One region of the Brevibacillus parabrevis genome, then DNA from elsewhere that is predicted to be linked to it. Evidence: a T-box and tRNA genes for the amino acid it is inferred to sense, from the RefSeq annotation. Region 1 holds a T-box; the other holds one or more tRNA genes.

Region 1 (3,396 bases):
GCAGGAAGTACCAGCAGCTGCCCGCCCATTGCGGCATCGTGTTGGTTTCGCGGCGCGCTTTCATGCCTGTTTCCGGATCGACGGTGTTCAGCCAATCGGTAATGTTGGCAAGCGGCGATTCGCCCGTGCCGGATGGCTTGATTTCTTTTGTTTTTGGCAGCATAATCGGCAGTTCGGATGCTGGAACAGCTTTCATCGTGCCATCTTCGAGGTGCAAAATCGGAATCGGCTCACCCCAGTAGCGTTGACGGCTGAACAGCCAGTCGCGCAGACGGTAGGTCACTTTGCGATTTCCTTTGCCTTCGGCTTCCAGCCATTCGATCATTTTGTTGATCGCCTGCTCTTTGTTCAGACCGTCGAGCATGCCGGAATTGATATGCTCTCCGTCGCCTGTGTACGCTTCTTTGGAAATGTCTCCGCCCGCGATTACCGCTTTGATCGGCAGGTCGAATGTTTTTGCAAATTCATAGTCGCGCTCGTCGTGTGCAGGTACCGCCATGATCGAGCCGGTTCCATAGCTGATCAGCACGTAGTCCGCGATCCAGATCGGCAGGCGCTCGCCGTTTACCGGATTGATGGCGTATGCCCCGGTGAATACCCCTGTCTTTTCTTTTGCCAGGTCTGTACGTTCCAGATCGCTTTTGTGTTTGGCTTGCTCCAGATAAGCTTCTACGGCTGCTTTTTGCTCTGGGCTGGTAATCTGCTCAACCAGTTTGTGCTCTGGAGCGAGTACCGCGTAAGTAGCGCCGTAGAGCGTGTCCGGGCGCGTCGTGAAGACGGTAAAGCTTTGATCGTGTCCGTCGACGGCAAAAGTAACTTCTGCCCCTTCGGAGCGGCCGATCCAGTTGCGCTGCATTTCCTTGATGCTCTCCGGCCAATCCAGCTCTTCCAGGTCTTGCAGCAGTCTTTCCGCATAGGCCGTAATTTTCAGCACCCATTGCTTCATTGGACGGCGCTCGACTGGATGTCCGCCGCGCTCGCTCTTGCCATCGATGACTTCTTCGTTTGCCAGCACCGTTCCCAGTGCAGGGCACCAGTTTACAGCTACTTCGTCAATGTACGCCAAGCCGTGCTCATACAGCTTCGTGAAAATCCACTGGGTCCATTTGTAGTAGTGCGGGTCAGTCGTGTTGATCTCTCTGTCCCAATCGTAGGAGAAGCCCAAAGACTTGATTTGGCGGCGGAACGTGTTGATATTTTTTTCCGTGAACTCCGCAGGGTCATTGCCTGTGTCGAGCGCGTATTGCTCAGCAGGCAGACCAAACGCATCCCACCCCATTGGGTGAAGCACGTTGTAGCCTTGCATCCGCTTCATGCGGGACAAAATATCGGTAGCCGTATAGCCTTCCGGGTGTCCGACGTGCAGCCCTGCACCGGAAGGGTACGGGAACATATCGAGAGCGTAAAACTTTTGCTTGCCTGGGTCTTCTGATGTTTTAAAGGTTTTGTTTTGCTCCCAGTATTGTTGCCATTTTTTTTCGACTTCACGATGACTGAAAACCATGGTAGAGCACTCCCATCTTAAAATAGGTAAAAAAGTAGAAAACTTGGCTATGCCAAGCTGTTGCCAACATCATGATCCAAACTGCCTTTCGGCCATATAAAGAAAACCTCACGCCCCAATCGCTTGAACGAAAGGGACGAGAGGTTTGTTTATACTCCCGCGGTACCACCCACATTGGCGAATGCAAAGCATCCACCCACTTAAATCCGTAACGGGGATGAGCCGCCCACCCTTACACAACCATATTAGAATGGCCTTCAAGGCGAGTGCTGAGAGGCGAGTTCGGACGATCCCGGGTTGACTTGCACCTGCCGTCAACTCTCTGTATGCTCGCGGGGCATATTCCTACTATTCCTCTTAAACGCGTCGAAATTTGCAGTTATAACGCCATTATAGTCAATTGGAACCAACCATGTCAAACTTTATGGCTTGCGTGCGGAAAAAAACAGGCGCTCGCTCGCTTCCTGCGGTGGCAAGTCCGAATAGTCTGCCGTAATGACGATGTCCGTGAACCCGGCCTCCGCGAGCCAGCGCATCAGTTGCACAGGCTGGTAAGCTCTTTGCCAATGCTCCTCCTCCATCCGCTCGTACAAGCCGTTTGGCTGGCGGATGAAAAAGGTCAGCTGATGCTCTACTTCCAGGCGAAGCGGGTCGCAGAAACATTGCCAAATGTACGAAACCTCGTCGTCGACGTAGGTGAACGTCTCGTCTCCGAAAACGTGCAGCATCTTGTACGGACTGTGCACATCAAACAAGAAGCTTCCCCCTGGAGCAAGATGAGCGAACACGCGTCGGAACGTCTCTTGCACGTCCGCCTCTTCTGTCAAGTAGCTGAGCGAGTCGCACAAGGAAATGACCGCATCGGCTTCCGGCAAGGAAAGCTCGCGCATATCTTGTTCCACCCACGCTACCTCTACTTGCTCCTGGCGCATTTTATCGTAGGCAATCGCCAGCATTTCGGCTGAGAGGTCGACACCTGTGACGCGATAGCCCCGCTTCGCCAGCGGAATGGCGATCGTCCCTGTCCCGCAGCCGAGATCGATAATCCGCTTGGATGCGCTGCCTTTTTGCCAGCTACGCTCAATCCAGTCGAGCCACTGATCGTAGGGGGTGTCTGCCATCAACGCATCGTAGACGGCGGCCATGTGTGCGTAGGCCATCTTTATTACCCTTGCACAGCGAAGGAAACCTCTTCTGCATCCTTCCACAGGCGCTCCAGGTTGTAAAACTCGCGATCTTCCCGGTGGAAGACGTGAATGACGATATCTCCCAGGTCAACCAGCACCCAGCGACCTTCGTCTGCCCCTTCAATCCCGCGAACATCATAGCCGTTTTTATGGGCCTGGTCGCGAATCTCGCGCACGATTGCCTGTACTTGGCGCTCGTTGTTTCCGTGGCAAATCATGAAGTAATCTGCAATGACGGACAGCTTGCTGATGTCCAGCACCTTGAGATTTTCTGCCTTTTTGTCATCGGCTGCCTTCACTACCAAGCGAGCCAACTCTTCTACTGTTTTAACCATCAAAACCCTCCTTCTCTCCCTTTGCGGGATACCAAATCGTTATAGGCAATCAGCGTCAACGGATAAACCGTTTTCTGCTTTTCTATCAAAAACTGAATGGTGCCGCCCAAAGCTAGTGCCAAGGCTTGATCCAAATTCTTTTCAGCCAGCGCGCGAATCTCGTCGACACCAGGAAAAATGCGGTTCGGTTCTATATAGTCTGCCACACAAACGACTTTTTCTAACAGGGACATCCCCGCTCGCCCCGTCGTGTGGTAGCGAACGGCTTGCAAAATATCCGTATCTGTCACACCGAGATCCGTCTGGATGACGATCGCCCCGGCAAACGCGTGCCACAGCTCTTTTTCCCCTTCCAGAAGCTCTGTCGGCA
Region 2 (3,396 bases), 2.4 Mb from region 1:
AATAGCGAGCGGCAAAAACAGGCATCCCGCACCATGCGGCTGCCTGTTTTGCCTGTTCAAGCACCAGGGCTAGGATTGGCTCTGTTGCGACTGGGCTTGTGTTTGCAGCGTGGATTGGACTTGCGACACCATCGTTTGCGCCTGGGCAATCTCCTGGGAAGCTTGCTTCAATGCTTCCTCGGCCAGTTGCGGGTTGGCAGCGGATTGCTCGATGGCTTGCGTAATCATATTTTTCGCGAGAGTGGTCGCCACTTCGGCTTTTTTCAGAGAGTCTGTGTTGATTTGGCTTGGCATGTTTGTTCCTCCTTGAACAGATGGTTGATGTGGCACACCGTACTACTTTCTCCTGTTTGCCCGCAATTATGTATGGGGGATGTGCCCAACCGTTTGCGCTGGTGGTTGCATACCCTTGTAGGAGGGGAGGAATGCGAGATGAAGAAAAAGTGGGTTGGGGTTGTCCGGCAAGCGGAGCAGGCTTTTTGGACGATCGTGTTTTCAGCACACAAGCGTGTAGGCAATCGAGGCGTCATTTTGCCCAAACGCTTTAATTCCGTCAGCAAAATTCGCCGGTTCTTGACGAGATTCATGACGCCTTGCCTCGCAAACCGCGTGATCGGCAATCTCGATCTGAGAAGGATCAACGGCCAGCTTGCCGTTCCGGTTGGAGACGGGATCGGAGCGACTCCAATCGTCAAATCGCAGGTGTTGAAAAAGAGTGCGAGGTGCGTGACCATCGCAGTCTGGTTTCAGTTTGACCCGAGCGACCGCTTTTTTCGCGTGTATCAGTTGAAAAAGCTGCCGGACGGCCGCTGGATTATAGTCGGGCGTCATCCTTTGGACTATCCATTCAATTTGCCAAACCAACTGTTCAGAATCGTGCCGGGTTGCTGCAAGCCGTGTGTGCGCGGATGCAGGCGGCGGGTGAGGGGCAAGGTGCGGCCTAGGGCGAGGGCGGCGCTAACAAAACGCAGGAGCGCATGCTGCGCCTGAGAAGCGATCGCAAATTTTCAGGAAAGAAGTGGTGATATTTTCGTACTGACTTCGTTTGGATGAAAGGGAGGTGGGAGATGAAGGCACAATTATGGAGCGAATGGATCGCTGAGCACCAGCACCCACTGTATCGTTATTTGTACCGGGTGTGCGGGTTGCGCGAAATTGCCGAAGAGTTATTGCAGGAGACTTGTCACCGTGCCATGCTCTCCCTCTCGATTCAAGCTGCCCGGCAGGCTCAGGCGTGGGGCTGCAAAGCGGCGCGGCATTTGTATATGGACTGGCTGCGCAAAAAACATCCGAAAAAAGCAGGCGGGAAAACTTGCGCTGCTTGTTCAGCACGTCCTTGCGCCTATATGAACCGGAAGCGATCTAGCGCCAAAAAACGGACAAGGAGCGGGCAGGCAGATCATTTTAAAAAACGGTATTGATTTTGGGACGACTTGCCTGTAAAATATCTAAGTGTTGCGACTCCTATCAGATTTTGTCGAATAGAAGGAGCAATAACGTGTGGGAAATCGGGAAGTAGCTCAGCTTGGTAGAGTACTTGGCTTGGGACCAAGGGGTCGCAGGTTCGAATCCTGTCTTCCCGACCATTTTACACACGAACAGGCCGGTATGGCGGAATTGGCAGACGCGCGCGACTCAAAATCGTGAGGGAAACCGTGGGGGTTCAAGTCCCTCTACCGGCACCAGCAATCTATACATATGGTTTTCGTTATAAGGTGGGAAACAGTGAGTAGACCTGTTTCTCACTTTTTCATTTTGTCCGAAAAAGGGACGTTGCAGCTCGCAGCCTTTCCAATTGCTCTTTCGTTTGTTTACAATAAGGCTCTTTTCGCAAATTTTGTTGCTATTGCTGTTGTGGAAACGTGTGTTCTATAATGAAAATCAGGAAGTCTATAGGATTTCCATTTACCGTGAATGCACGCTTCGCTTGGTACTATAAATATCAAGCAACTCACGGCTTTTCTAAAAGCAACAATTTCTTAGAAAAGAGCGTACAATAAAGAGGAAAAGGAGGCGGATCGCGTGAGACTTGCAGGAAAACAAGTAGTCTGCTTTGTGGAAAGCGAATTTGAAGATTTGGAACTGTGGTACCCGGTGCTCCGGCTGCGCGAGGAAGGGGCGGCTGTTCATCTGGTTGGACCGAAAGCGGGACATGTCTACATCGGAAAATACGGTGTGCCATGCGAAGCGGACAAGGCGATGAGCGAGATTGATCCTTCGCAGTACGACGGCGTGCTCGTTCCGGGCGGTTGGGCGCCGGACAAGCTGCGGCGTTATCCGGAGGTGCTCGCGTTTGTCCGTGCCATGCACGAGGCGAAAAAGCCGATCGGTCACATCTGCCATGCAGGGTGGGTGCTCGCTTCGGCAAAAATTTTGCATGGAGTGAAAACAACGTCGACGCCAGGCATCAAGGATGACATGGAAAACGCTGGTGCGATTTGGATCGATGAAGAGGTCGTGGTCGATGGACACATCGTCGGTTCCCGTCGTCCGCCAGATTTGCCAGCGTACGCCAAAGCTTTCGCCGATTTGCTCGCACAGTAGCAAGCAGGCAATCCGAATATACGAGTGGAACGAAAAGGCACACCCGCAGCGATCAAGCGGGTGTGCCTTTTCTATGTCAGACAGCTTGCTCTTCACGAGTTGGTTTTTCTGTCTTTTTTCCAGGGCGGATCGCCCCATTCGTGCAGCTTGTTGCTTGCGACATAAAACAGGTACGGAATCAAAAAAGCGAGCAAGGCTCCGCCGAAAGTGAGAAACGGAGGCAGAGAACCGAAGTATTTGAACATACTTGTCACCTTCCTTCTTCTTTCTCCGATCGGTTGACGGAGCCGACATTGCGCAAATACACCTTTGCTTCGACTTTGATCGTGCTCTTTTCGTATAGGCGCTGTCCGCTCTCCCAATCTTTCTGGATTTGTTTCCAGAGCGAGTATTCTTTTTGGCGGATATTGCTGCCCAGCTTGATGACATCCACTTTCATTTCCTTATGCACCTTTTGCAGCGTGTCCAGGCACATCCGCTCGATTTCCTTGGCGAAGGCGCGCTCCAGCTTTTTCGTCTCTTCTTTGCTGAGAAAATCCATGAGCGCGTAGGCTTCCGCCAAAATGCCCTCGCATTCGATTTTGATGGTGAACTTGAAATTTTGCTTGTCTCGCAAGTCTTGCACGATTTCATGCTTCGTTCCTTGAATGTTCAATACGACGAGATCGCCTTTTACCTTGGCTTTCAACAGTCCTCCATCAATGCTCCCGGTGAGAAAGTTCAAGCCTTCCGTCTCTTCCTCGCCGAGAAAGCCGACCATCTGATTGTAGAGGGAAAATACGGCGCTTCCTGCCATCTTGATTTCATTTTTTTCCGCCCGTACTCGGGGGATGACGAAGCTGAACGGATTAA

The links. A T-box is a leader RNA that pairs with one kind of tRNA and senses whether it is charged. The one in region 1 lies ahead of leuS (leucine--tRNA ligase), so its partner is inferred to be a tRNA-Leu.
Region 2: it encodes a tRNA-Leu, which carries the amino acid that the T-box ahead of leuS (leucine--tRNA ligase) is inferred to sense. The anticodon was not compared.

Annotation. Positions count from the first base shown of each region.
Region 1 covers NZ_CP064090.1:4,931,009-4,934,404, forward strand. The annotation lists gene leuS (leucine--tRNA ligase) at 1-1,504, opposite strand, end outside; T-box leader at 1,634-1,875, opposite strand; gene IRJ17_RS22660 (class I SAM-dependent DNA methyltransferase) at 1,927-2,664, opposite strand; gene rsfS (ribosome silencing factor) at 2,670-3,026, opposite strand; gene yqeK (bis(5'-nucleosyl)-tetraphosphatase (symmetrical) YqeK) at 3,026-3,396, opposite strand, start outside.
Region 2 covers NZ_CP064090.1:2,491,345-2,494,740, forward strand. The annotation lists gene IRJ17_RS11825 (hypothetical protein) at 70-294, opposite strand; gene IRJ17_RS11830 (IseA DL-endopeptidase inhibitor family protein) at 433-990, shown strand; gene IRJ17_RS11835 (sigma factor) at 1,068-1,421, shown strand; tRNA gene IRJ17_RS11840 (tRNA-Pro) at 1,510-1,586, shown strand; tRNA gene IRJ17_RS11845 (tRNA-Leu) at 1,603-1,685, shown strand; gene IRJ17_RS11850 (type 1 glutamine amidotransferase domain-containing protein) at 2,023-2,544, shown strand; gene IRJ17_RS11855 (hypothetical protein) at 2,637-2,789, opposite strand; gene IRJ17_RS11860 (Ger(x)C family spore germination protein) at 2,795-3,396, opposite strand, start outside.